Regions from separate parts of the Streptomyces sp. NPDC001709 genome, predicted to be linked through region 2. Evidence: riboswitches for the same ligand, from Rfam matches in the RefSeq annotation. Region 2 holds a riboswitch; the other holds the start of a gene.
The links. A riboswitch is a leader RNA that binds a small molecule or an ion and turns the genes downstream of it on or off. The one in region 2 is predicted to bind cyclic di-AMP.
Positions count from the first base shown of each region.

Region 1 (14,144 bases), on a different contig from region 2:
CGAGGGGTGACCGACCAGCACCACCCCTCGACGGGCCCCACCGCCGCAACCCCTTCCGCCGAGGGCACATCCACCGCCCCTACCGAGATCCCGACCCCACCTTCGACCGGGGGTCCGGCCGCCGACCCCGCCGGGGGTTCGGCTGCAGCCTCTGCCCGGGGCTCTGCCCACAACTCCGCCGGGGGCTCTGCCCGCAACCCCGCCCGGGGTTCCGTCGCCGGCTCCGCCGAAGGCTCCTCCGTCCATGCCGCCGGTGGCGAGCGTTCCGGCCCCGCGCTCTTCACCTGGGAGTTCGCCACCGACCCCTATCCCGCCTACGCCTGGCTGCGCGAGTACGCCCCGGTGCACCGGACGCGGCTGCCCAGTGGGGTGGAGGCCTGGCTGGTCACCCGGTACGCCGATGCCAAGCAGGCCCTCGCCGACCAGCGGCTGAGCAAGAACCCGGCGCATCACGACGAGCCCGCGCACGCCAAGGGCAAGACCGGCATCCCCGGCGAGCGCAAGGCCGAGTTGATGACGCATCTGCTGAACATCGACCCGCCGGACCACACCCGGCTGCGCCGGCTGGTCAGCAAGGCGTTCACACCGCGCCGGGTCGCCGAGTTCGCGCCCCGCGTGCAGGAGCTGACCGACCGGCTCATCGACGGGTTCGCGGCGAGGGGTTCGGCCGACCTCATCCATGAGTTCGCCTTCCCGCTGCCCATCTACGCCATCTGCGACATGCTCGGCGTCCCGCGCGAGGACCAGGACGACTTCCGGGACTGGGCGGGCATGATGATCCGGCACGGCGGCGGGCCGCGCGGCGGGGTCGCACGGTCGGTCAAGAAGATGCGCGGCTACCTCGCCGAGCTGATCCACAAGAAGCGCGAGGCGCTGCCCGAGCAGCCCGCGCCCGGCGAGGACCTCATCTCCGGCCTCATCCGCGCCTCGGACCACGGAGAGCACCTCACCGAGAACGAGGCCGCCGCGATGGCGTTCATCCTGCTGTTCGCCGGCTTCGAGACGACCGTCAACCTCATCGGCAACGGCACCTACGCCCTGCTCACCCACCCAGGGCAGCGCCGGCGGCTCCAGGACTCCCTGGCGCGGCGGGAAAGGGACCTGCTGGAGACCGGAGTCGAGGAACTCCTGCGCTACGACGGCCCGGTGGAGCTGGCCACCTGGCGGTTCGCCACCGAGCCGCTGACCATCGGCGGGCAGGACATCGCGCCCGGGGACCCGGTGCTCGTGGTGCTCGCGGCGGCCGACCGGGACCCGGAGCGGTTCGCCGGCCCGGACGTGCTGGACCTCGCCCGCCGCGACAACCAGCACCTCGGTTACGGCCACGGCATCCACTACTGCCTCGGCGCCCCGCTCGCCCGGCTGGAGGGCCAGACCGCGCTCGCCACCCTGCTCACCCGCCTGCCCGACCTGCGGCTCGCCGTCGATCCGGCCGAGTTGCGCTGGCGCGGCGGGCTCATCATGCGGGGCCTGCGCACCCTGCCGGTGGAGTTCACGCCCACCGCCTGAGCACACTCCTCCCGGGAAAAGTGACGCGCGTTCAACTATGTGATCTTCACGTGATCTGCGCGGCATTAACTTGTGACAAGTGATCGTCTGCCGATACGTTCACCCATCAGTGTGGCGAGGGGCAGAACTTCGCCGCGCCGGTCCTGCTGTCGCACGAAAGGCTTCCGCATGCTCTCCGGGAACGGTCGTCACCGTCGCCCCCGTCAGGCTCCGGCCCTCCTCGTCGCGGCCGGAGTGACCGGCTCCGCCATCGCGATTCCGCTGCTCGGCGCCGCGAGCGCCAACGCGGCCGACGGGACCACGTGGGACAAGGTCGCCGAGTGCGAGAGCGGCGGTTCGTGGAGCGCGGACACCGGAAACGGTTATTACGGCGGCCTGCAGATCTCGCAGGTCGACTGGGACAAGTACGGCGGAACGCAGTACGCCGAGAGCGCCGACCAGGCCAGCCGCTCCCAGCAGATAGCGGTTGCCGAGAAGATCCTCGCCGACCAGGGCACCAAGCCGTGGGCCATGTGCGCGCTGACCGCCGGGCTGACCTCCCACTCGGGTTCGGTCGACGTCGACACCGGCGTCGGCGGACCGGGTGGCTCCGGCGACACCGGCGGGTCGAGTGACACCTCCGGCACGTCCGGCAGCTCCGATTCATCCGGTCTGCCGGATTCGTCCTCGTCCGGCACCGATACCGGCTCCGACGCCGGCTCCAGCTCCGGTTCCAACTCCGGCTCCGGCTCGGACTCCTCCGTCCCGGATCCCTCCGGCTCCGCCTCGGACTCGAGCGCCACGCCGACCCCGAGCCCGAGCGAGGACGCCTCCAAGACTCCGGACAAGTCGGGCGGCCCCACCGATACCAGCACCCCCAAGTCCGACAAGACTGACAAGTCCGACTCGACCGGCAGTGGAGGCTCGCAGGGGAGCGACGGTTCCCCCACGGCGACTCCCGGCATCGATGATTCGGACAATTCCCGGCAGAGCGCCGGTTCTTGGAGCCTGGTCGACACCGGCGCGCTCAGCAGTGGCGGACGTCACCGTGGTGAGAGCGCGGATGAAAGCGTGCCAAACGGTCAGAACGCCGTACCTTCCGGCCGTCACGCCGACCGCGATCCGGGCACCTACACCGTCCGCGAGGGCGACTCCCTGGCCTCCATCGCCGACTCCCTTGGCGTCGACGGCGGGTGGCACGCCCTCTATGACGGCAACAAGAAGGTCATCGGCGCCGACCCGAACCACATCACCGCCGGTCAGACCCTGAAAGTCGGGGGCGAAAAGGACGCCCGATAGCGGCAGTTGACGCCCCCTTTCGCGGCTGATTGTCCGGTTTGGCGAAAGTGTGGGATGAGTCTCAGAAGCCCTGATCGTCTTTGAAATTCCGTCGATCGCATGTCTACGGTCAGGACCGCTCGTCACCACGAGCCCCGGCACTCGCAACGCCGAATCCTGCCAGCGGGTTGCCCGGGAACAGTCGTCGCGTCAAGCGCCGTAGGCAGGAGCGGGGGACCCAAGGTAAGCGCCGGGCCCAGCGGTTGACGCTGGAACCGGCTAGGGGTGAAGCCGCGCCTCGCGAGAGCGAGCGTGCGGCCGGGCAACTCAACCGGCCCGAACCCGACAGCTCACCTCGCAGGCGTCGGTGAGGGGATCGATCCATGCTGTTTTCCGGCAAGGGCAAGCACCGTCGTCCGTCCAAGGCCACCCGCGCCATCGCTCTCGCCGGTGTGACCGGCGCCGCCGTCGCCGCCCCGCTGATGGCGGCCGGCAACGCCTCCGCCGCCACCGCCTCCGAGTGGGACACGGTCGCCCAGTGCGAGTCGGGCGGCAACTGGTCCATCAACACCGGCAACGGCTTCTACGGCGGTCTGCAGTTCTCCGCCTCGACCTGGGCCGCGTACGGCGGCACCGCGTACGCCGCGCAGGCCAACCAGGCCACCAAGGCCCAGCAGATAGCCGTCGCCGAGAAGGTCCTCGCCTCGCAGGGCAAGGGCGCCTGGCCGGTCTGCGGCACGGGCCTGTCCTCCGCCGCCTACAACGGCGCGGCCCCGAGCACCAGCTCCTCGAAGAGCCCCAGCACCACCACCCGCTCCACCGACCAGCAGGCCGCCACCCGCTCCGCCGAGCGCACGGCCCCGAAGGCGAGCAAGACCGTCACGACCCCGACCGGCAAGAAGGTCAAGAAGGGTGACGGCGAGTACAAGGTCGTCACGGGTGACACCCTCAGCTCCATCGCCGAGAAGCACCACGTCGCCGGCGGCTGGCAGCAGCTGTTCAAGCTGAACAAGGACATCGTCGAGGACGCGAACCTCATCTACCCGGGCCAGCAGCTGCACCTGAAGTAAGCGACAGCTGCCCTTCGGGTCCGCCCCCCGTCCCCACGGGCTCCCCGCCCCGGCGCGTGTTCCCCCGTACGCGCCGGGGCGGGGTTTTTTACTGCACCCCTTGTCCGCGCCTCTTGTCCGTGCCCCTCTGCCGTACCCCTCTTCTGCGCCCCTTTTCCGTGCGCTTTCCCCACTCTTCACCTCGGCCTCACCCGGAGGCCCCTTTGTTCCGTGGGTGAACAATGGGTACCGTCTGCGTGTCCTCCCCGTCCACGGGGCGGTCGGTCGGTGGCCGACGCCCCCGGGACGGTTAGGCTCTAGTCGCAAGGCACAGCCGTAAGGCACACGCCCCGCACTTCCAGCGTCACATCCCAAGAAGGAGATGCTCGTGCCGTCCATCGACGTCGTCGTAGCCCGGGAAATCCTGGACTCCCGAGGCAACCCCACGGTCGAGGTCGAGGTCGGCCTCGACGACGGCAGCACGGGTCGTGCCGCCGTCCCGTCCGGCGCCTCGACCGGCGCCTTCGAGGCCATCGAGCTGCGCGACGGTGACCCCAACCGTTACCAGGGCAAGGGCGTCGAGAAGGCCGTCCTCGCGGTCATCGAGCAGATCGGCCCGGAGCTGGTCGGCTACGACGCCACCGAGCAGCGCCTGATCGACCAGGCCATGTTCGACCTGGACGCCACCGACAACAAGGGCTCCCTCGGCGCCAACGCCATCCTCGGCGTCTCCCTCGCCGTCGCCCACGCCGCCTCCGAGGCCAGCGACCTCCCGCTCTTCCGCTACCTGGGCGGCCCGAACGCGCACCTGCTGCCGGTGCCGATGATGAACATCCTCAACGGCGGCTCGCACGCGGACTCCAACGTGGACATCCAGGAGTTCATGATCGCCCCGATCGGCGCGGAGTCCTTCTCCGAGGCCCTGCGCTGGGGCACCGAGGTCTACCACACCCTCAAGAAGGTGCTGAAGGCCAAGGGCCTGTCCACCGGCCTCGGTGACGAGGGCGGCTTCGCCCCGAACCTCGGCTCCAACCGCGAGGCCCTCGACCTCATCATCGAGGCCATCAAGGAGGCCGGCTACGCCCCCGGCCAGCAGATCGCCCTCGCGCTCGACGTCGCCGCCTCCGAGTTCTACAAGGACGGCAAGTACCTCTTCGAGGGCAAGGAGCGCTCCGCCGCCGAGATGACGGAGTACTACGAGGAGCTCGTCGCGGCCTACCCGCTCGTCTCCATCGAGGACCCGCTGTTCGAGGACGACTGGGCCGGCTGGAAGGTCATCACCGACAAGCTCGGCGACAAGGTCCAGCTGGTCGGCGACGACCTGTTCGTCACCAACCCCGAGCGCCTCGCCCGCGGCATCGAGGACGGCGCCGCCAACGCGCTGCTCGTGAAGGTGAACCAGATCGGTTCGCTCACCGAGACCCTGGACGCCGTCGAGCTGGCCCAGCGCAGCGGCTACAAGTGCATGATGTCGCACCGCTCCGGCGAGACCGAGGACGTCACCATCGCCGACCTGGCCGTCGCCACCAACTGCGGCCAGATCAAGACCGGCGCCCCGGCCCGCTCCGAGCGCGTCGCCAAGTACAACCAGCTGCTGCGCATCGAGGAGATCCTCGACGACGCCGCGGTGTACGCGGGCCGCAGCGCGTTCCCCCGCTTCAAGGGCTGACCCACTCCGGGTTAAGCCTTAGCCAGTCGTACGTACGTCCCCGGAGCCGGTCCCGTACCGTGTCCGGGGACGTACGCACGTGTGAAAGGGGAGGCGGAGAGCCGATGGCCGTCAAGGACCGGGACCGTTTCTCCACCGCGACCAGGCTCAGACTGCTCGGCGAGCAGACGGCGGCCCGGGTCTACCGCTCCCAGACCAAACGGCAGGCCCGCCGCTCCCGGCTCACCGGCCGCGCGGCGCTGCTCGCGCTGGTGCTGTGCTCGATGATCGTCGCGCTCGCCTATCCGATGCGGCAGTACGTCTCCCAGCGCGCGCAGATCTCCGACCTGCAGCGGCAGCGGGAGCAGGCCGCCAAGCGGGTCGAGCAACTGCGCGACCTCAAGGCGCGCTGGCAGGACGACTCCTACGCCGAGCAGCAGATCCGGCGCCGGCTGCACTACGTGATGCCCGGGGAGACCGGGTACGTGGTCGTCGATCCCGGCGCAGCCAAGCAGTCCCGTGCCTATCTCGGGGCCGCCCACCGGCCCTGGTACGCGAACGTCTGGGACGGGGTCGACAAGTCCGACGCCTCCGACCAGTGAACCGACAGAAAGCCTTTCGAGAAGCAGTCATGGAAACGCCCCCGCCGCCCACTCCGCGCACCGAGCCCACCGACGCGGACGTCGAGGCCTTCAAGCAGCAGCTGGGCCGCCCGCCGCGGGGCCTCAGGGCCATCGCGCACCGCTGCCCGTGCGGTCAGCCGGACGTCGTGGAGACCGCGCCGCGGCTGCCCGACGGTACGCCCTTCCCGACGCTGTACTACCTCACCTGCCCGAAGGCGTCCTCCGCGATCGGCACGCTGGAGGCGAACGGCGTGATGAAGGAGATGACCGAGCGGCTGGCGACGGACCCCGAGCTGGCCGCCGCGTACCGCTCCGCGCACGAGGACTACATCCGGCGCCGGGACGAGATCGAGGAGCTGAAGGGCTTCCCGAGCGCGGGGGGCATGCCGGACCGGGTGAAGTGCCTGCATGTGCTGGTCGCCCACTCGCTGGCCGCCGGCCCGGGTGTGAACCCGCTCGGGGACGAGGCGCTCGCCATGCTGCCCGAGTGGTGGCGCAAGGGAGCCTGCGTGACCTTCGACGACACCGAGACCGAGGGGGACGGGAAGTGACCCGCGTCGCCGCCATCGACTGCGGTACGAACTCCATCCGCCTGCTCGTCGCGGACATCGACCCGGAGACGGGCGAACTCGTCGATCTGGACCGGCGGATGACGATCGTCCGGCTCGGCCAGGGCGTCGACCGGACCGGCCGGCTCGCGCCGGAGGCGCTGGAGCGGACCTTCGCCGCCTGCCGTGAGTACGCGGAGATCATCAAGGAGCACGGCGCCGAGGAGCTCCGCTTCGTGGCCACCTCGGCCTCCCGCGACGCCGAGAACCGGGACGAGTTCGTGCGCGGCGTGCTGGACATCCTCGGGGTCGAGCCGGAGGTCGTCACCGGCGACCAGGAGGCCGAGTTCTCCTTCACCGGCGCGACCAGGGAGCTGCGCGGGCGGGCGGACCTCACCAAGCCGTACCTGGTGGTGGACATCGGCGGCGGCTCCACCGAGTTCGTCGTCGGCGACGAGCACGTGCGGGCCGCGCGGTCCGTGGACGTCGGCTGTGTACGGATGACCGAGCGGCATCTGGTGCACGAGGGCAAGGTCTCCGACCCGCCCACCGAGGAGGAGATCGCCGCCATACGGGCCGACATCGAGGCGGCCCTGGACCTCGCCGAGCAGACGGTCCCGCTGCGCGAGGCGCACACCCTGGTGGGCCTCGCCGGGTCCGTCACCACCGTCTCGGCCATCGCGCAGGAGCTGCCGGAGTACGACTCCGCGCGCATCCACCACTCCCGGATCTCCCACGACCGGGTCCGCGAGATCACCGAGTGGCTGCTGCGCTCCACGCACGCCGAGCGTGCCGCCGTCCCGTCCATGCACCCCGGCCGGGTCGACGTCATCGGCGCGGGCGCCCTCGTGCTGCTCGCGATCATGGAGCGGATCGGCGCCGAGGAGGTCGTGGTGAGCGAGCACGACATCCTCGACGGCATCGCCTTCAAGGTGGCCGAGCAGACGGAACGGACGGAGTCCGGTAGGAAGCCGGCTGACCTGCGGTGACGTGGAACGGCCCCGGTTCCTCGGACGCGGGAACCGGGGCCGTCGCCTCAGCCCGGGGCCAGTCGGCCCTCAGATGCAGAGGATGACGATGAGGCCGTCACACTCCTCGTCCTCGTCATGGCCGCCGCCGCCTTCGTGATGGCCGCGACCCTCGTCATGGCCCCGGCCCTCGTCGTGGCCGCCGCCCTTGTCGTGGCCGCCGCCCGCGCGGGCGGCCGCCTGGGCGGTGAGGTGAGAGCCGGGCGTCGCGGCCACGGCGGATGCGGCCGTCGCCGTCCCCGCGGCAAGAACGAGGCCCAGGACCGCGCCGACCGCGGTTATTCGCGAGATGGCCTTCTTGGAGGCCTTCTGTGTAGTGGTCATGCCGTCACGCTATGTGCGCATATGCCCAAATATCACGCGGTATATGGCTGACCGGGTGAACGACACGCCGTCCAACGGCCCGGGCGGGTGAACCTGTTGCCCGACCCTCTTTTGTTACTCATGGGTAGCCAACTGCTGAGCAGGTCGGATAACGTTTGAGCGATTTCCGAAGCGCCATGGGTCCCCTCCGTGGCGTGGCGTCGGAAAACTTCGTGAAGTTCTTCACAAGGAATTCGGGACGGTCGACGTACGGAAGAGGGCCTGTTGGCCCTTTCAGGGGATGAAGAGGCCCTTGAACGTGTTCAGATAGGGGTTGTGGGACGCCTTCGGATCGCGTGCCGACAGGGGTGTTTCGGGCGGCTCACATCCTCGCCCGCTGCCGAGAGAGGCAGCTCACGCGGCCTTGACAACGGCTCAAAGGGTGCTGCGGTTCCCTTTGGTGGTCATGACCTGCATCACGTGGGCCGCGGAGTGTAGCACAGGCCCTGTCAGACCTTGTGAAGGGGCGCACGAGCGACCCTCCAGTCGCGGGTGGATACTCGATGGCATGAGCACCACGGAGCGTCCCAGGATCCTCGTAGTAGGCGGTGGGTACGTAGGCCTGTACGCAGCTCGGCGCATTCTCAAGAAGATGCGCTACGGAGAGGCGACCGTCACGGTCGTCGACCCCCGGTCGTACATGACCTACCAGCCCTTCCTCCCCGAAGCCGCCGCCGGCAACATCTCCCCTCGCCATGTCGTCGTCCCGCTGCGACGCGTGCTGCCGAAGGCGGAGGTCCTCACCGGTCGGGTCACCACCATCGACCAGGACCGCAAGGTCGCCACGATCGCCCCGCTGGTGGGCGAGGCGTACGAGCTGCCTTTCGACTACCTCGTCATCGCGCTCGGCGCCGTCTCCCGCACCTTCCCGATCCCCGGCCTCGCCGAGCAGGGCATCGGCATGAAGGGCATCGAGGAGTCCATCGGTCTGCGCAACCACGTCCTCGAGCAGCTGGACAAGGCCGACTCCACGACCGACGAGGAGATCCGCCGCAAGGCGCTCACCTTCGTCTTCATCGGTGGTGGCTTCGCGGGTGCGGAGACCATCGGCGAGGTCGAGGACATGGCCCGGGACGCGGCCAAGTACTACAAGAACGTGTCCCGTGAGGACATGCGCTTCATCCTCGTCGACGCCGCCGACAAGATCCTCCCCGAAGTCGGCCCCAAGCTCGGCCAGTACGGCAAGGAGCACCTGGAGGGCCGCGGTGTGGAGATCTACCTCTCCACCTCCATGGACTCCTGCGTCGACGGCCACGTGGTGCTGAAGAACGGCCTCGAGGTCGACTCCAACACGATCGTGTGGACCGCCGGCGTCAAGCCGAACCCGGCCCTCGCCCGCTTCGGTCTGCCGCTCGGCCCCCGCGGCCACGTCGACTGCGAGCCGACGCTTCAGGTCAAGGGCACGGACTACATCTGGGCCGCCGGTGACAACGCCCAGGTCCCGGACCTCGTCGGCCGCAAGGCGGGCAACGAGAACGCCTGGTGCCCGCCGAACGCCCAGCACGCGCTGCGCCAGGCCAAGGTGCTCGGCGACAACGTGGTCTCCGGTATGCGGGGCTTCCCGCAGAAGGACTACGAGCACGCCAACAAGGGTGCGGTCGCCGGTCTCGGCCTGCACAAGGGCGTGGCGATGATCGTCATGGGCAAGGTGAAGATCAAGCTCAAGGGCCGCCTCGCCTGGTACATGCACCGTGGCTACCACGGCATGGCGATGCCGACCTGGAACCGCAAGATCCGCGTCCTCGCGGACTGGACGCTCGGCATGTTCCTCAAGCGCGAGGTCGTCTCCCTGGGTGCCATGGAGAACCCGCGCGAGGAGTTCTACGAGGCCGCCAAGCCGGCGCCGGTCGCCGCCGCGAAGACCGGGGAGAAGGCCAAGGCCTCCTGACCCACGGTCGCTGAAACACGCCGAAGGACCTCCCGCCATCCGTGGTGCGGGAGGTCCTTCGGCGTGTGGTCGCCCGGTCAGGTGGACGCGGCGGATCCCTCGGTCTGCGAGGTGCCGTGGTCCGGAACGTGGATGCTGTCGAGCACCTGCTGGTAGTCCTGGTCGACGGCCTTCTGCTGATCGTCGGTGCCGACGTTCAGGATCACCATCGCCTGCGCTCCGGCGTCGACGAGGCGGATGTGCCCCACCATGCCGTCGGCGCCGACGAGCTTGGCCTCCAGGTAGTGGTGGCCGTCCTTCGTGGTGCCCTCATGGGCATCGGTGCTCTTCAGCTTGGCGCTGGGATCGCCGCTGTTGAAACCGTCCACCACGGGCTTGAGACCTTCGTTGAGGTCCCACGGCTTGGACGGATCCACGGCGGGCCCGTCGAGGACCGAGAAGCCCATGACCCCGTATCCGGTCCTCACCTCATAGGTACGGCTGTTGAGCCCGCTGTCGGAGTACTTCTGCACCTTGGGCATTCCGGGAAGCTGGACGGTGATGCCGCTCGGGGTGTCGGTGATCTTCTTCCACTGTGCGGCGGTTTCGAGGTGGCCCGGGGCGGCGACAGAGGCCGCGGCGCTGTGCGGAGCTGCCGTGGCGGCGAACGCGGCGCCGTGCGACAGCACACCTCCAGTGATCACCGTGGTCGAGGCGGCGAGCAGAGCGAGGCGCTGGAACTTGGAAAGACGAATCATGGTGATGCACATCCGAGGAAGAGGGGGGATCGGGTACGTCATCCATTACGGCCCGCCCCCCGCATGCCCGTCATGCCCCAGAAAGTCGTGGCTTGACCGATAGCGGGGGCATCGTGCACACTCCGCATCCCCTCTACATGGCCGATACAGTCATTTTGCTCGGTTGTAACTCCTTTGCGGGACTGCGCGGGACCACCGACGGTGTTTACGTGGTTACCGGCATCCGGGATCTCGTCTTGGAGGTGTGCGCCATGGCCGACGCCGCGTCGCGGCTGAGGAGTCTTGCCGAACAGGTGCTGGGAGTTCCGCTCCCGGTCCGGCTGCGGGCTTGGGACGGATCGCAGGCCGGGCCGCCGGACGCGCCGGCGCTGGTCGTGCGCAACCGCCGCGCCCTGCGCCGCATGCTGTTCAAACCGGGCGAGCTGGGCCTCGCCCGGGCCTGGGTCTCCGGCGACCTGGACATCGAGGGCGACTTGTACACCGCGCTCGACGCGATGGCGGGACTCGTGTGGGAGCGCGGGGACGACGGCCGTACCGTCGTACAGGCCCTGCGTGACCCCGCCGTACGGTCCGCCGTCCGCGAGCTGCTGAAACTGGCGGGGCCCCCGATCCCGCCCGCGCCGCCGCGTGAGGAGGTCCGCAGGCCGCGCCGGCGTCTGCACACCCGGCACACCGACAAGCGGGCCATCAGCCACCACTACGACGTCGGCAACGACTTCTACGAGCTCGTCCTCGGCCCGTCGATGGTGTACTCCTGCGCGTACTGGGGGGCCCTCGACACCGACGAGAGCCTGGAGACCGCCCAGCGGGACAAGCTCGAACTCATCTGCGCCAAGCTCGGTCTGACGCCCGGCCAGCGGCTGCTGGACGTCGGCTGCGGCTGGGGCTCGATGGCCATCCACGCGGCCCGTGAGCACGGCGTGAGCGTCGTCGGGGTCACGCTGTCGCAGGAGCAGGCGGCGTACGCCCGTAAGCGCGTCGCCGACGAGGGGCTGACCGACCGGGTGGAGATCAGGGTCCAGGACTACCGGGACGTGGCGGACGGGCCCTTCGACGCCATCTCCTCCATCGGCATGGCCGAACACGTCGGCGCCGAACGCTATCTGGAGTACGCCCGCCGGCTGTACGCCCTGCTGAAGCCCGGCGGACGGCTGCTCAACCACCAGATCGCCCGGCGCCCGCAGTGCGACGAATCGACGTACCGCGTGGACGCGTTCATCGACTCCTACGTCTTCCCGGACGGCGAACTCGCACCGGTGGGCACCACCGTCACCCAGCTGGAGCGCGCCGGGTTCGAGGTGCGGGACGTGGAGGCCATCCGCGAGCACTACGCCCGCACCCTGCGCCGCTGGGTGACCAACCTGGAGGACGGCTGGGACCGTGCCGTCCGCCTCACCGGCCCCGGCCGCGCCCGCGTCTGGCAGCTGTACATGGCCGCCTCCGCGCTCGCCTTCGAACGCAACCGGATCGGTGTCAACCAGGTCCTGGCGATCCGCACCCCGGAGCCGGGCACGTCCGGGCTGCCGCTGCGCAGCCGCACCTGGAACAACAGCTGAGCAAGAGGAGGGGCCCCGCGGCTGCGGGGCCCCTCCGGCGTCGTGCGGCTGCCGCTACTCCGCCTTGATCGCCGTCAGCATGTTCAGCCGGGCCGCGCGCCGCGCCGGCCACAGTGCGGCCAGGATGCCGACCGTACCCGCCAGCAGCAGGAAGACCGCCATCCGGCCCCAGGGCAGGACCAGTTCGTACGTCGGCATCTTCGTGCCCAGCAGCTCACCGGCAGCCCAGCCGAAGAACACGCCCAGGCCGATGCCGAGCACCCCGCCGAACAGGGAGATCACCAGGGACTCCAGGCGGACCATCCGCTTGACCGCCTTGCGGTCCAGGCCGATCGCGCGGAGCATGCCGATCTCCTGGGCGCGCTCGAACACGGACATGGCCAGGGTGTTGATGACACCGAGGACCGCGACGATCACCGCCATGCCGAGCAGGCCGTAGAGCATGTTCAGCATCGTCGTGAACATCTTCGCGATGGCGTTGGAGATGTCCTGCTTGTCCTGGACCCTGATGGCAGGGTTGGAGTCGAGGGCCTTGACCAGCTTGTCCTTGGTGGCGCTGGAGGCGCCGCCCGCGGTCTTGACCATGACGTCGCTGTCGGACGGGTGGGGCAGGTGCGGAGTCAGGGCCTTGTTGTCGACCAGGATCTCCTTGAACATCTCGTTGCCCCGGTAGACACCGGCGACCGTCAGCTTCTGCCGCTTGCCGTCCTCGTAGCGCACGGTGAAGACCGACCCGGCCTTCCAGCCGTGCGACTTGGCGGTGTCCTCGTCCACGGTGACCCGGGAGCCGCCCACCTCGAAGGTGCCCTGCTCCATCTCCAGATGGGTCAGTGCGCCGATCGAGGAGCCGTTGACGCCGGTCAGCACCTCGTTGGAGCCGTCGATCCGGGAGACCGCACGGCGCAGGGGGCTGCTGTCGGTCACGCCGTCGGTCGCGGCGATCTTCTTCGCCACGTCGGGGGAGAGCGGGTCGCCGTTGGTCATCGAGACGACGTAGTCCGCGCGCAGCGACGAGCTGGCCATCTTGTCGATCGCCGTCTGCAGGCTGCCCGCCATCACCGTCATGCCCGTGATCAGGGTGAGGCCGATCATCAGCGCGGAGGCGGTGGCCGCCGTACGGCGCGGGTTGCGCACCGAGTTCTGGCGGGCCAGCTTGCCCGAGACGCCGAAGGCGCGCAGCACCGGGGCGGCGGCCGCGATGAGCGGGCGGGACAGCAGCGGGGTCAGGATGAACACGCCGGTGATCAGCAGGACCGCGCCGATGCCCATCGGGCCCTGGGCGGAGTCGGTGTCCATCGTCGTGGCCGCGAGGACCACCGCGACGCCGGCCGCCGCGAACAGCGCGCCGAGCGTGTTGCGCAGCACCAGCGACTTGGTGGTGGCCTTGGCGTGCACGCTGCTCATCGCCGCGACCGGCGGGATCTTCGCGGCCCGGCGGCCGGGCAGCCAGGCGGCCAGCATGGTGATGAGGATGCCGACCGCGAGGGCGGCCACCACGGTGCCGGTGCTGATCACCAGCGGCCCGTCGGGCATGCTCGCGCCGAAGGAGCCCAGCAGCGAACGCAGGCCCGCCCCGATGCCGATACCGGCGGCCAGACCGGTCACGCCGGCGACCGTGCCGACCACGAACGCCTCGATGAGCACCGAGCGGGTCACCTGGCGGCGGGAGGCGCCGACCGCGCGCAGCAGGGCCAGTTCCCGGGTGCGCTGGGCGACCAGCATGGTGAAGGTGTTGGCGATGATGAACGTGCCGACGAACAGCGCGATACCGGCGAACACCAGCAGGGCCTGCTTCAGACCGCTCATCGAGTCGGCGATCTGCTTGGCCTGGTCGTCGGCGAGCTGCTTGCCGGTGGTGGTCTCCACCAGGTGCGAGGGCAGGGCCTTGTCCAGCCCGGCCTTCAGCGCGGACTGGCTGGTGCCTGTCGCGGCCTTGAC
Region 1 is NZ_JBSFGB010000001.1:505,404-519,547, forward strand. Features, by position in the region: gene ACWC0C_RS02490 (nucleoside triphosphate pyrophosphohydrolase) at 1-10, shown strand, start outside; gene ACWC0C_RS02495 (cytochrome P450 family protein) at 7-1,509, shown strand; gene ACWC0C_RS02500 (transglycosylase family protein) at 1,678-2,787, shown strand; cyclic di-AMP (ydaO/yuaA leader) riboswitch at 2,972-3,145, shown strand; gene ACWC0C_RS02505 (transglycosylase family protein) at 3,150-3,836, shown strand; gene eno (phosphopyruvate hydratase) at 4,198-5,484, shown strand; gene ACWC0C_RS02515 (FtsB family cell division protein) at 5,589-6,065, shown strand; gene ACWC0C_RS02520 (DUF501 domain-containing protein) at 6,095-6,637, shown strand; gene ACWC0C_RS02525 (Ppx/GppA phosphatase family protein) at 6,634-7,623, shown strand; gene ACWC0C_RS02530 (hypothetical protein) at 7,693-7,986, opposite strand; gene ACWC0C_RS02535 (NAD(P)/FAD-dependent oxidoreductase) at 8,534-9,913, shown strand; gene ACWC0C_RS02540 (hypothetical protein) at 9,991-10,650, opposite strand; gene ACWC0C_RS02545 (class I SAM-dependent methyltransferase) at 10,902-12,206, shown strand; gene ACWC0C_RS02550 (ABC transporter permease) at 12,261-14,144, opposite strand, start outside.
Region 1: it holds a riboswitch for cyclic di-AMP, as region 2 does, so the genes downstream of both, ACWC0C_RS02505 (transglycosylase family protein) here and ACWC0C_RS03580 (M23 family metallopeptidase) in region 2, are expected to answer to the same signal.

Region 2 (14,144 bases):
ATGGACCGCGCGCTCGACCGGGGCGAGCGGGAGCGGCCGAGCCTGCCCGCGCAGCCGTCCGAGCCCGCCGAGGAGAGCACCGGTGAACGCGACTCGCTGACCAGCCTGCTGGAGGCCGTACCGAGCTTCCGGGGCGACCTGGTGGTTCCGGAGCGCCGGGAGGAGACCCCGGAGGAGCCCGCCGACGAACCGGCCGCCGAGGAACCGCCCGCTCCCGCCGCCTCGGCCGGTTCGGCCTACGCGGACGTCCTCATGCCCCGGTCCGTGGGCAGCCACCGCGACCGGCTCATCGGCGCGACCGACCGCCAGGCCGAGGCCGACGGCGTCCGCCCCGGCCGCCGCGCCGCCGTGCCGAGCTGGGACGAGATCGTGTTCGGCACGCGCCGCAAGAAGCAGGAGTAACCGGCCGTACGGGAACGGAAAAGTGGGGGCACGCGCGCGTGCCCCCACTTCCGGCCGCACGCGCGCGTGCCCGCTTTTCGGCCGTACGCGTGCGTGCCCCTCTTTTCGGCTGCCGCTACTGCGGATCCGCCCCGACGGCCACCGGCCGGGACGGGTCCGAGGACCACTCGGACCACGAACCGGCGTACAGCGCCGCCGGGATGCCCGCCACGGCGAGCGCGAGGACCTCGTGGGCGCCGGAGACGCCCGAACCGCAGTACACGCCCACCTCCGTGTCCCCGGAGACGCCCAGGGCCTTGAAGCGGTCCCGCAGCTCCGCCGCGGGCAGGAAGCGCCCGTCCGGGCCCACGTTCTCCGTCGTCGGCGCCGACACCGCGCCCGGGATGTGCCCGCCGACCCGGTCGATCGGCTCCACCTCACCGCGGTACCGCTCCCCCGCGCGCGCGTCCAGCAGCAGGCCCGTACGGGCCAGGTCCGCCGCCGCGTCCGCGTCCAGCAGTCCGGTGGCGGCCGGCGCCGGACGGAAGTCGCCCTCGGCCGGCTCCGGCACCTCGGTGGACAGCTCGCCCTCCCAGGACGGCAATCCGCCGTCGAGCACCCGCACATCCGGGTGACCCGTCCAGCGCAGCAGCCACCAGGCGCGCGCGGCCGCCCAGCCCTGACCGCCGTCGTACACGACGACCGGGCGGCCTACCGACACACCCGCACGGCGCATCGCGGCGCCGAACTCCGGGAGGTCGGGCAGCGGATGCCGGCCCCGTTCCCCGGGCGCGCCGGCCAGCTCCCGGTCCAGGTCGACGAAGACCGCTCCGGGGAGGTGTCCGGCCGCGTACTCGGCCGGCCCGTCGAAGGCCGGCGCGCCCGCCGCCTTCGCCAGGCTCAGCTGCCAGCGCACGTCCAGCAGCACCGGCGGGCGGTCGCCGGTCAGCTCGTGTGCGAGATCGGTTGCGGTGATGATGGCTGTCATGGTGTCCATCCATACGCCAGGGGTGGCCGCGGCGTCCAGGTCCGGATACTCTGCTCGGCCGGACAGGCTCGATCACGAGGCGTATGGGATCGGGCACGGGCTGTACAGCCGACGGACACCCGCCGGCCATCGTCAGGAAGCGGCGAAAGACGGCAGATCGGGCATCCTCCCGGAGGTGTCGCCGAGCGGCGGCGCGCTATGGCCCGCTGCGGCGTGGAGGATGCGGGCACCGGCACGGGCGTACCCGGCGCCGGCGTGGACACCCCTTCCGGGGAGCGGAAGCGACACGGCCACCGCGAGGGGCCGGGGAGAGAGTGATCGATGACCGAGGCACGGGAGCCGGCCGGTCCGCACGCGCGGCGCGCACCCGGCACGCCCTGCTGGGTGAGCCTGATGGCGCACGGGCTGGCCGCCACCGAGGAGTTCTACGGCGAGCTGTTCGGCTGGGAGTTCCAGCCGGGCCCGCAGCAGCTGGGCCCGTATGTGCGGGCGCTGCTGGACGGGCGCGAGGTGGCGGGCATGGGCCAGCTGCCGCCGGACCGCCGGCTGCCGATCGCCTGGACGCCCTACCTCGCCTCGGACGACGTGGACCAAACGGCCGACACGGTACGGGAATGCGGCGGCACGGTGGCGGTCGGCCCGCTGGACGCCGCCGAGGCCGGGCGGCTGGCCATCGCCGCGGACCCCTCCGGGGCGGTGTTCGGCATCTGGCAGGGCGCCGGGCACCTCAGCACCGCGATCACCGGTGTGCCCGGGACGCCCGCCTGGAACGAGCTGGTGACCTTCGAGACCGAGAGCGTCTCCAAGTTCTACGCGACCGTGTTCGGTTACGAACGGGAGCCGGTGGTGTCCGCCGACTTCGACTACGTCACCCTGCACCTCGCCGGCCGGCCGGTGGCCGGGCTGCACGGCATGGGCCATGGCCTGCCCCGCGATCGCGGACCGCACTGGCAGACGTACTTCGAGGTCGCCGACGCCGAAGCGACGGTGCGGCAGGTCGCGGACCTCGGCGGCAACGTCATCAGACAGCCGCACGACAGCCCGCACGGCCGGGTGGCGACGGTGGCGGACCCCGAGGGCGCGGAGTTCGCGGTGATCCAGAACCCGCACTGAGCATTCGGGGACGGAATCGGCGGGCCACGATCAGCCGACCACTCAGGGTGGGTGACGGACCCGGGGCCCCGGCCCCGTATCAGGTCGGGGCATCGGCGCGTGACACTCGCGTGGACCGCGCCGGCTCCCCGAACACGTGGTCAACCCGACGTGACCGGCAACACGTCAGGCGACAGTGCCGCCGCTCGTGCCGTCGCGCTCGTCATCCGCCGGCGATGGTGACGGCGGCACAGAACCTCGTACCCGACGGTCTCCGAAGCCCCACCCACATCGCCCACCACGACCTGCTCGCCCTCGACGACCATCTCGCCGCCTATCGTGCGGGCGTTGTGCGTGGCGCGGGCGCCGCACCAGCACAGTGCCTCCACCTGGAGTACCTCGATGCGGTCGGCCAGCTCCACCAGCCGCTGCGAGCCGGGGAAGAGCTTGGAGCGGAAGTCGGTGGTGATCCCGAAGGCGTACACGTCCAGGCCGAGGTCGTCCACCACCCGCGCGAGCTGGTCGATCTGCTCGGGCCCGAGGAACTGCGCCTCGTCCGCGATCACGTAGTCCGCCCGGCGGCCCTGGGAGAGGTGCTCCACGAGATAGGCGTACAGGTCCTGGCCGTCCGCGACCTCCACCGCGTCGGTGACGAGGCCCAGCCGGGAGGACAGCTTGCCCTCGCCCGCCCGGTCGTCCCGGGTGAAGATCATGCCGACGAGGCCCCGTGCCGAGCGGTTGTGCTCTATCTGCAGAGCCAGCGTGGACTTCCCGCAGTCCATCGTTCCGGAGAAGAACACCAGCTCGGGCATGAGGAGTTGAGCACCTTTCGGCAAACAGTCAGGACAGGGGGCTTCAGGAGCGTACTTCGAGCAGCGGGACCAGCTGCTCGGCGGGCGTCATCGAACCGTGGTTGCCGACCAGCGCCGACTCCTTGGGCTCCCGCTCGGACGCGATGATCAGGACGTCGTCGTGCGCGGCCGCGACCACGTCCCCGAGCCGCGGGTACACCCGCTCGGCGCACTCGCCGGGCCGCCCGAACCAGCCCGCCGCGATCGCCTCGTCCCGCGAGGCCACCCAGAACTGCTCGCCCAGCACCTCGCGCCAGACGGCCAGTACGTCGTTCTCGGCGCCCGGCACCGCGTACACATGCCGCGCCCGGCCCTCGCCGCCCAGCAGGGCGACCCCTGCGCGCAGCTCCCAGTCCGTGTCGAAGTCGATGCGGTGCTCGTCGTCGAAGGGGATGTCGACCATGCCGTGGTCGGCGGTGACGTAGAGCGCGCTGCGCGGCGGCAGTTGCTCGGCGAGGCGCTGGGCGAGCCGGTCGACGTACATCAGCTGGCCGCGCCAGGTGTCGGAGGCGACGCCGTAGCGGTGCCCGGCGCCGTCCAGTTCGGAGTAGTACGTGTAGACCAGCGAGCGGTCCCCGGCGGCCAGTTGCTCGGCCGCGAGGTCCATGCGCTCCTCGCCGCTCAGCCGGCCGTGGAAGCTGCCGCCGCTGAGCGCGATCTTGGTGAGCGGGGTGTGCTCGAAGATGGGCGAGGTCACCTGGGCGGCGTGCACCCCGGCTGCCTGGGCCAGCTGGAAGACGGTGGGGTGCGGCTGCCAGGCGCGCGGATCGGTGTACGGCTGCCAGCGGAGCTGGTTCATCAGCTCGCCGGTGTCCGGGTTGCGCACGGTGTAGCCGGGCAGGCCGTGGACGCCGGGCGGCAGGCCGGTGCCGACGGAGGCGAGGGAGACCGCGGTGGTCGCCGGGTAGCCGGCGGTGAGCGGGCGGCCGGTGCCACCGCGCGAGGTGCCGAGCAGCGAGGTCAGGAAGGGGGCCTCGTCCCGGTGGGCCAGCAGCTGCTCCCAGCCGAGCCCGTCGATCAACAGGACACAGGCCCGGTCGGCCGCGGTCAGTTCCCCGATCGTGGCGCTCAGTCCGGGGACGCCCATGCCGGCGGCCAGCGTGGGCAGCAGGTCGGCGAGGGAGCCGGTGCCGTACTCGGGCAGCGGCGCGGTGTCCAGGGCGAGCGGTTCCGGGTGGTCCCAGGCGGAGAGCTGGGACATCAGCGGGTGACGTCCGCGGTCGCCTCCGAGATGGACTGCGCGAAGGCGAGCGCCTGGCGCACCGTCTCCGGGCCGTCCCCGGCCTCGCTGACGCGCAGGCTGAGGTCGTCCGCCGTGGAGTTGCCCGTGTAGCCGTGGTCGGCGTCGCAGTTGGGGTCGCCGCAGGCGGCGGGCTCCAGGTCGATGCGGCTGACCGCGCCCCAGCCGATGGTCAGCACGACCTCGCGGGGCAGCGTGCCCGGCTTGTACTGCTCCGGATTCGCGACCACCCGGCTGACCACGACCGAGGAGATCCGGCCGAGCTTCACGGACTCGGTGGAGGTGGTGGCGTACGGCGTCGGGGACGTGCTGTCGGCGGCCTGCTCGTCGGTGTGGCTGACGATGAACCGGTTGCCGGTGAGAACGAGCACGGTCACATGCCGCCGCACCTCGTTCTGATCGAAGGTGGTCTCCTGGTGGACCAGGTACGACCGGATGGGCTCGCCGCCCACGGCGGCCTCAACCGCCTCGGCCACGAGGGCCGGGTAGTAGCCGCTGCGCTCGATCGCCGAGCGCAGCCCCTGGGTCGTCGTACTGGTCTTGGCCATGGCGTCCATCCTAATCCGTGGGCAAGGGGGGTCCGGGCCGGTCGCCGGAAGCCGACGCGGGGGCAGCCGGCCCGAGGGGCGCGGGGCTTGGCCACGGGTCATGGGGCGTGGCTGCCCTCGGGCACGCGCCGGCCGGCGATCTCCGTGCGGTCCCCCCTCCCCCGCCTCAGTAGGCCGGCATCGTGCGCGGGCCGAGGTCGTCGCGGGCGGGCGGGGGCGCGAGCCGTACCGTGGCGCCGAGGACGCTCACGCCGTGCGGGGCGACGACGACCGGCTCCAGGGTGACGGCGACCACCTCCGGGTGATCGTCGACCAGCCGGGACACACGCAGCAGCAGCTCCTCCAGCGCCGGGGTGTCGACGGGCGTGGAGCCGCGCCAGCCGAACAGCAGCGGTGCCGTACGAATCGAGCGCACCAGCGAGGTCGCCTCCCGGTCGGTGACCGGGACGAGCCGGTGCGCCATGTCGCCGAGGAGCTGGGAGGCGGCCCCGGCGAGCCCGAAGGACAGCACGGCCCCGGCCGCCGGATCGATCACGGCCCGTACGACGGTGTCGACCCCGCGCGGCGCCATGCCCTGCACCACCGGACGCAGCTCCTCCGGCTTCCCGAACAGCTCGGTCAACTCGGCGTACGCCCGGCGCAGTTGTTCCTCGTCCGCGAGGTCGAGGCGTACGCCGCCGAGGTCCGCGCGGTGCCTGAGGTGCGGGGCGGTGGCCTTGAGGGCGACCGGGTACCCGAGCGCACGGGCGGCCTCGGCGGCGGCGTCCGGGGTGGGCGCGGGCAGCGCGCGCCGCACGGGTATGCCGTACTTGCCGAGCAGCTCGCAGGTCTCCGCGTCGGAGATCGTGAGCCCCTGCCCACGCGCGAGCAGTTCACCGATCAGCCGCGCGGCCCCCTTCTCGTCGATGTCGTCGTACTCGGGCACCTTCCCGGGGTCCATGGCCTCCCGTCGCCACTGCCCGTATTTCACGGCTTCGGCCAGCGCCCGGACGGCACGCTCGGCGGCGGGGTAGGCGGGGATGAGCCGGGTGCCTTCCGGAGGGGTGGCTGCGATGGGCGGCCGGTCCGCTCCCGCGGTGGGCAGTCGTTCCGCAGGGTCAACGGCCCCAGGTGCGGTACTCGCCGCAGCCGACAACGCCTCAGCCAGCCCCCCGAGCTCCACATGCACGACAAGCACCGGCTTCCCCGGAACCGCGGCCGCCGCCGACCGCAACGCCTCCGCCAGCTCCGCATCCCCCGGCGACGCTTCCCCGATCGCGGGGATCGCCGTCACCACGACGGAGTCGCACGTGTCGTCGGCCAAGGCCCGCGCCAGCGCCCCGTGGAAGTCCCGCGCCGTCGCCCCGGTCGTCAGGTCCAGCGGACGCGAGGGCCGCAGCCCCTCCGCCAGACACCGGTCGTACGTCAGCGCCCCCAGCGACTCGGAGTTCCCGAGGATCGCCACCCTCGGCCCCGCAGGCAGCGGCTGACGCGCGAGCAGCAGCCCCGCGTCGACCAGCTCGGTGATCGTGTCGACCCGGAGCACCCCGGCCTGGCGCAGCAGCGCGGAGACGGTGGCGTGCGGCAGCCGGGTGGCCCGTACCGCGTGTCCCTGCGGCGCGGAACCGACCCCCTCCACCACGACCAGCGGCTTCGCGGCCGCCGTCCGCCGCGCGAGGCGGGTGAACTTGCGCGGGTTGCCTATGGACTCCAGGTACATGAGGACGACGTCGGTCTCGGGGTCGTCGTACCAGTACTGGAGGACGTCGTTGCCGGAGACGTCCGCGCGGTTGCCGGCGGACACGAAGGTGGACACGCCCGTGACCCCGGTGACCCCTCCCCCGCGCCGGTGCAGCCGGGACAGCAGGGCGATGCCGATGGCGCCGGACTGGGCGAACATCCCGATGCGGCCGGGGCGGGGCATCTCCGGGGCCAGGGAGGCGTTCAGCCGGACGTCCGCCGCGGTGTTGATGATCCCGAAGGCGTTCGGGCCGATGATCCGCATGCCGTACGCGCGCGCGTGCTGGACCAGCGCCCGCTGCCGCTCGCGCCCCTCGGGTCCGCTCTCGGCGTATCCGGCGGACAGCACGACGAGCCCCTGCACACCGTGCGCCCCGCACTCGGCGACCACACCGGGCACGTACTCGGCCGGTACGGCGACGACGGCGAGGTCCACCGGAGCGTCGATGTCCCGCACGGACCGGTACGCCGGCACCCCGTCGACCTCCTTGAGGTCCTCCGGGAAGGCCTTGTTCACGGCGTGCAGCCGGCCGCCGTAGCCGGCGTCCCGGATGTTGCCGAGGACGCTGCGGCCGACGCCTCCGGGGGCCCGGCCGACGCCGACGACCGCCACGGAGCCGGGCATCAGCAGCCGCCGTACCGAGCGGGCCTCGGCGCGCTGTTCCCGCGCGCGCTGCACGGCGACGGAGCGGTCGGTGGGTTCGAGATCGAACTCCAGGCGGACGACGCCGTCCTCGAAGCTGCGCTCCTGGGTGTAACCGGCGTCCGTGAACACCTTGATCATCTTGCTGTTGGCGGGCAGCACCTCGGCGGCGAAGCGGCGGATGCCGCGCTCGCGGGCGACGGCCGCGATGTGCTCCAGCAGGGCGGAGGCGACCCCGCGGCCCTGATGGGCGTCCTGCACCAGGAAGGCGACCTCTGCCTCGTCGGCGGGCGCGGAGGCGGGCAGGCCGTCGGCACCGATGCGGTCATAGCGTACGGTTGCGATGAACTCGCCGCCGATCGTGGCCGCGAGTCCCACCCGGTCCACGAAGTCGTGGTGCGTGAAGCGGTGGACGTCCTTGGCGGAGAGCCGTGGGTACGGCGCGAAGAAGCGGTAGTACTTCGACTCGTCCGAGACCTGCTCGTAGAAGCTGACGAGGCGGTCGGCGTCATCAATGGTGATGGGCCGGATGCGCGCGGTACCCCCGTCGCGCAGCACTACGTCCGCCTCCCAGTGAGCGGGGTACTCGTGCCGGTCCTGCCGGTCCGCCGAGGTCTGCATGGGCCCCAGAGTACGGCTCGCGTCGGACAACGGCGCGGGGCAGTCTGTGGAGGACGAAGTCGGATCGAGGCCGCGATCCGACGCCACTCCGGACCAGGACTAAGGTCCGATCCGGGCATGCCTCACGATATGGGAAACTGGTCTAGACAACCCTGAAGACTGAAGGGCAGCAACACATGGCTGAGCGCCGCGTCAACGTCGGCTGGGCCGAGGGCCTCCACGCCCGCCCCGCCTCCATCTTCGTCCGAGCCGCCACGGCCACAGGCGTCCCGGTGACGATCGCCAAGGCTGACGGCACCCCCGTCAACGCGGCCTCCATGCTGGCCGTCCTGGGCTTGGGCGCCCAGGGTGGCGAGGAAATCGTTCTGGCCTGCGACGCCGAGGGCGCGGACGCCGCCCTGGACCGTCTGGCCAAGCTGGTCTCCGAGGGCCTCGAGGAACTGCCCGAGACGGTCTGACCGCCGGCGCGCTGATACACCGGAGCCGCGTCGCCCTTTTCGGGCGGCGCGGCTCCGCTCTTTCCCGGCCCATTTGCGCACACACGGGAATTAGGGCAGCGGAAATACACCGCAGCCGAATACCTCTCTTCTTTGTATACGGCGCCGTTGTTAATGCCGGAGGCCCGACATGTTTACGGCGTGTTGCGAAGTTCTCACACGCTCGGTGGCCCCGGAAAAACGCAGCCGGTGGGCGGCCGTCGCACGCTCGGTGTGCAGCGCCGTGACCGCCCGCGCGCGCTCGCCGTCGCCACGCGCCACCGCGTCCACGATGGCGCCGTGCTCCGCCCAGTACTCCACCGGGCTCGGCAGCGTCTCCACCGCGTACATCCAGGCGATCTTGTGCCGCAGCTGGGTGAGCATCGCGGTCAGCGAGGGGCTGCCGGAGGCCTGGGCGAGCGTCTCGTGGAACCAGCTGCCCAGCGAGCGCAGATCCTCGCTGTTACCCCGCTTGGCCCGCTCCTGGCCCAGCCTCACCAGACCGCGCAGCACCTTCAGGTGCGCCTCCGTGCGCCGCTGGGCGGCCCGGGCGGCCCCGAGCGGCTCCAGGAGCATGCGCATCTCCAGCAGGTCGGCGGCCTCCTGCTCGCTCGGTTCGGCCACGCACGCGCCCGCGTGCCGGCGGGTCACCACGAAGCCCTCGGCCTCCAGGGTGCGCAGGGCCTCGCGGACGGGGACACGCGAGACGCCGTAGCGGCGGGCCAGGACTTCCTCGGTGAGGCGGCCGCCGCGCTCGTAGACACCGGCGACGATGTCGTCCCGGATCGCCGTACACACCGAATGCGCCGGAATACGCATGACCGACCTCCGCCTTAATCCCCGTGAAACGTCGACGATGGACGCGTGTTCCGTGACTCTATTCCAATGAGCCGGAATTTCCGACGGCGGGTCGGAATCCATGGATATTTTTTGGTCAGCGGGTCCGGTGGACGGCGCGGAAAACGACGAAAGCCCCGGCTCGGTGAGCCGGGGCCATGGATGCCGAACGGGCGTCCGGTCAGACGTTCACACCGTGCTTGCGGAGATAGGCGACGGGGTCGACGTCCGAGCCGTAGTCGGGGGTCGTACGGGCCTCGAAGTGCAGGTGCGGGCCGGTGACGTTGCCGGTCGCGCCGGACAGGCCGATCTGCTGGCCCGGGATGACCTGCTGGCCGACCGAGACGCCGATGGACGACAGGTGGCCGTACTGGGTGTACATGCCGTCGGCCATCCGGATCACGATCTGGTTGCCGTACGCGCCGCCCCAGCCGGTGGAGACGACGGTGCCGGAGCCGACCGTGTGGACGGACGTGCCGCTGGCCGCATGGAAGTCGATGCCGGTGTGCGAGCCGGAGGACCACAGGGAACTGCTGGCCTTGTAGCCCGTGGACACGTAGGAGTCGGCTATCGGGGCGACGAACGCGTTCAGGCGCTCACGCTCGGCCGCACGGGCGGCGCGGGCCTTGGCCTCGCGCTCCTGCTTGGCCTTCTCCACCGCCGCCTTGGCCGCGGCCTCCTCGGCCGCCTTCCGCTCCGCGGCCTGCTTCTGCTCGGCGGCCTGCGCGTCGATCTGCTCGCCGATGTCGTCGCCGACGGTGATCACCGGGGTGAGGCCGGTCTGCTCGACGGAGTTCTGGGCGGCGGACGCGGGGGACGCCGCGAGGGTGCCGATGACACCGGTGGTGGCGAGAGCCGCGACGCCGGCCGCCTGAGCGGTGGTGCGCTTGACCCGGCCGGGCTTGCGGTGCTTCCCGGTGGCGCACATGAACGCCATGAAGTGGCTGGTCCTTTCCTTCCCTCTCGCCTACCGGGTTAGCTGACGGGTTCGGAGCAGGAAGGTCTCCTACGGACCCCCTCGCTCGCGCGCGGGCGTCCGATTCACCCCAGGGACGGTGGGTCCCCGGCTCCCCTGGCTCGCGCCGTACGGGGACTCGGCGATGGCTGTCCGGTGCCGCGGGTGCGGCGCACTGCCTACTGACGAACAGCCCGGACGACGCTACGGAAGCCGGCTTTCGAATCCCAAACGGATCCGGGCTTTTGTAGTGCATCCCACAGGGCAGACAGGCAACCTCCCCCTCAAATCGGGCATCTGAGGAAGGGAGTGGAACAGCGTGGGGCCCTGACGGCCTGTAGGTCGTCAGGGCCCCACGCGCGTGTGCGGCCGCCCGGGCGCACCCGGCCGCTACGACGGCTCCCGCTACTCGGCCGCCACGACGGTGACTTCGCCGATGCCGAGCGCCTCGACCGGCGCCTTGATCTGGGAGGCGTCACCGACCAGGACGGTCACCAGGCGGTCCACCGGGAAGGCGTTCACGACGGCCGCCGTGGCCTCCACCGTGCCCGTCGCGGCCAGCTGCTGATAGAGCGTCGCCTGGAAGTCGTCGGGCAGGTGCTGTTCGACCTGGTCGGCCAGCGTGCTCGCGACGGCCGCCGCGGTCTCGTACTTCAGCGGCGCCACCCCGACGAGGTTCTGCACGGCCACGTCCCGCTCGGCGTCGGTCAGACCCTCCGCCGCGAGGGTGCGCAGCACCTTCCACAGGTCGTCCAGCGCGGGGCCGGTGTTGGGGGTGTCCACGGAGCCGCTGATGGCGAGCATCGACGCGCCCGTGCCGTCCGGGGCGGACCTGAGGACCTGGCCGAAGGAGCGCACACCGTAGGTGTAGCCCTTCTCCTCGCGCAGGACGCGGTCCAGGCGCGAGGTGAGGGTGCCGCCGAGGCAGTAGGTGCCGAGCACCTGCGCGGGCCACACGCGGTCGTGCCGGTCGGGGCCGACGCGGCCGATGAGCAGCTGCGTCTGGACGGCGCCGGGCCGGTCCACGATGACCACGCGGCCGCTGTCGTCGGCGGTCACCGGCGGCACGGGCCGCGGCTGGCCCGGGGTGCCGGTCCAGGCGCCCAGGGTGTCGCCGAGCAGCGCGTCCAGGTCGATCCCGGTGAGGTCGCCGACCACGACCGCGGTGCCCGTCGCGGGCCGGACGTGGCGGTCGTAGAAGGCGCGTACGGCGGCGGCGTCGATCTTCTCGACCGTCTCCTCGGTGCCCTGGCGCGGGCGCGACATGCGCGAGGCCGCGGGGAACAGCTCCTTGGAGAGCTCCTTGGCGGCCCGGCGGGAGGGGTTGGCCAACTCGTGCGGGATCTCGTCCAGGCGGTTGCGGACCAGCCGCTCGACCTCGCTCTCGGCGAACGCGGGCGCGCGCAGCGCGTCGGCGAGCAGGCCGAGGCCCTTGGCCAGGCGGGAGGCCGGGACCTCCAGGCTGATCCGGACGCCCGGGTGGTCGGCGTGCGCGTCCAGCGTGGCGCCCGCGCGCTCCAGCTCGGCGGCGAACTCCTCGGCGGAGTGCTTGTCGGTGCCCTCGGAGAAGGCCCGCGCCATGATCGTGGCGACGCCGTCCAGGCCGGCCGGCTCGGCGTCCAGGGGGGCGTCCAGCAGCACCTCGACGGCGACGACCTGCTGGCCGGGGCGGTGGCAGCGCAGCACGGTCAGGCCGTTGTCGAGTGTGCCCCGCTCGGGGGCCGGGAACGCCCACGGCTTGGCCTCGCCGGGCTGCGGCTGGGGGTGGAAGTCCATGGTGGCGAGCTCGGTCACTTGGCCGTCTCCTCGTTCTCGTTGCCGGCCTCTACGGTCGCTTCCTGCTCCGGGTCCTCGGGCACGTCGGCGTCCGGGGCCTTCTCCGGGGACTTCGGTTCGTAGACCAGCACCGCGCGGTTGTCGGGGCGCAGGCGGGCCTGGGCGACCTCCCGGACCTCCTCCGGGGTCACCTCCAGGACGCGCTTCACGGCGGTGAGGGCCAGCTGCGGGTCGCCGAACAGGACGGCGTACCGGCACAGTTCGTCGGCGCGGCCGGCGACCGTGCCCAGCCGGTCCAGCCACTCGCGCTCCAACTGGGCCTGGGCGCGCTCCATTTCCTCGGGCGTGGGGCCCCCCTCGGCGAACCGGGCCAGCTCCTCGTCGATGGCGGTCTCGATGACCGGCACCTCGACGTCACCGGAGGTCTTCACGTCCAGCCAGCCCATCGAGGGCGCGCCGGCCAGGCGCAGCAGTCCGAAGCCGGCCGCGACGGCCGTACGGTCGCGGCGCACCAGCCGGTTGTACAGGCGGGAGGACTCGCCGCCGCCGAGGATGGTCAGGGCCAGGTCGGCGGCGTCGCACGCGCGCGTGCCGTCGTGCGGCAGCCGGTAGGCGGCCATCAGGGCGCGCGCCGGGACCTCCTCGACGACGACCTCGCGCTTCTGCTCGCCGATGACGTCCGGCAGGGTGCCGTCGCGGGGCGCGGGCTTGCCGTCGTGGGACGGGATCGACCCGAAGTACTTCTCGATCCAGGCGAGCGTCTGCCGGGGGTCGATGTCGCCGACCACGGAGAGTACCGCGTTGTTCGGCGCGTAGTAGGTGCGGAAGAACTGGCGGGCGTCCTCCAGGGTGGCCGCGTCCAGGTCCGCCATCGAGCCGATCGGCGTGTGGTGGTAGGGGTGGCCCTGCGGGTACGACAGGCCGGTCAGCTTCTCGAAGGCGGTGCCGTAGGGCACGTTGTCGTAGCGCTGGCGGCGCTCGTTCTTGACGACGTCCCGCTGGTTCTCCATGGACTCGTCGTCCAGGGCGGCCAGCAGCGAGCCCATCCGGTCTGCCTCCAGCCAGAGGGCGAGCTCCAGCTGGTGGGCGGGCATGGTCTCGAAGTAGTTGGTGCGCTCGAAGCTGGTGGTGCCGTTGAGCGAGCCGCCGGCGCCCTGGACGAGCTCGAAGTGACCGTTGCCCTTGACCTGCCCCGAGCCCTGGAACATCAAGTGCTCGAAAAGGTGAGCCAGGCCGGTACGTCCCTTGACTTCGTGGCGGGAGCCGACGTCGTACCAGAGGCAGACCGCCGCCACCGGGGTCAGGTGGTCCTCGGAGAGCACCACGCGCAGACCGTTGGCCAGGCGATGCTCGGTCGCTGTCAGGCCCCCGGAGCCTGCCTCGGCTGTGGTCGTGTGACCCATGGGCATGTACGTCCCTTCGCGAGCGGAGCGGTTGTCGAAACCGCGGTTTCCTGCCGTTCCTGCCACTGTATGCAAACCGTGCGGGGCGTCGGCGAAGTTCCCGCGGGCCGTACGCCCACAGCGGATCCCTTAGCCTGCCCCGGACCGGCCCGTGGCTCCCGGAAGTCCGCCGGGACCGGGTCGCGGTACGGGTTGTCAGTGCCGCGGTCCACAATGGTCGGCGTCAGATCCGTCAATCGCTTCAGCAAGGAGCCGGCAGCGATGGCCCGCCGCAGCACGAAGACCCCGCCGCCAGACGACTCGTACGAGGAGAAGATCCTCGACATCGACGTCGTGGACGAGATGCGTGGCTCCTACCTCGAGTACGCGTACTCGGTCATCTATTCGCGCGCCCTGCCGGACGCCCGCGACGGCCTCAAGCCGGTGCACCGGCGGATCGTGTACCAGATGAACGAGATGGGCCTGCGCCCCGACCGCGGCTACGTGAAGTGCGCGCGTGTCGTCGGCGAGGTCATGGGCAAGCTGCACCCGCACGGCGACGCGTCGATCTACGACGCCCTGGTGCGCATGGCCCAGCCGTTCTCCATGCGTGTGCCGCTCGTCGACGGCCACGG
Region 2 is NZ_JBSFGB010000002.1:153,352-167,495, reverse strand. Features, by position in the region: gene sepH (septation protein SepH) at 1-402, shown strand, start outside; gene ACWC0C_RS03620 (sulfurtransferase) at 518-1,369, opposite strand; gene ACWC0C_RS03615 (VOC family protein) at 1,691-2,482, shown strand; gene ACWC0C_RS03610 (thymidine kinase) at 2,623-3,273, opposite strand; gene ACWC0C_RS03605 (alkaline phosphatase family protein) at 3,317-4,513, opposite strand; gene ACWC0C_RS03600 (DUF5998 family protein) at 4,513-5,109, opposite strand; gene ACWC0C_RS03595 (bifunctional acetate--CoA ligase family protein/GNAT family N-acetyltransferase) at 5,267-8,083, opposite strand; gene ACWC0C_RS03590 (HPr family phosphocarrier protein) at 8,260-8,541, shown strand; gene ACWC0C_RS03585 (GntR family transcriptional regulator) at 8,692-9,378, opposite strand; gene ACWC0C_RS03580 (M23 family metallopeptidase) at 9,578-10,333, opposite strand; cyclic di-AMP (ydaO/yuaA leader) riboswitch at 10,346-10,506, opposite strand; gene ACWC0C_RS03575 (M16 family metallopeptidase) at 10,757-12,145, opposite strand; gene ACWC0C_RS03570 (M16 family metallopeptidase) at 12,142-13,536, opposite strand; gene ACWC0C_RS03565 (DNA gyrase/topoisomerase IV subunit A) at 13,792-14,144, shown strand, end outside.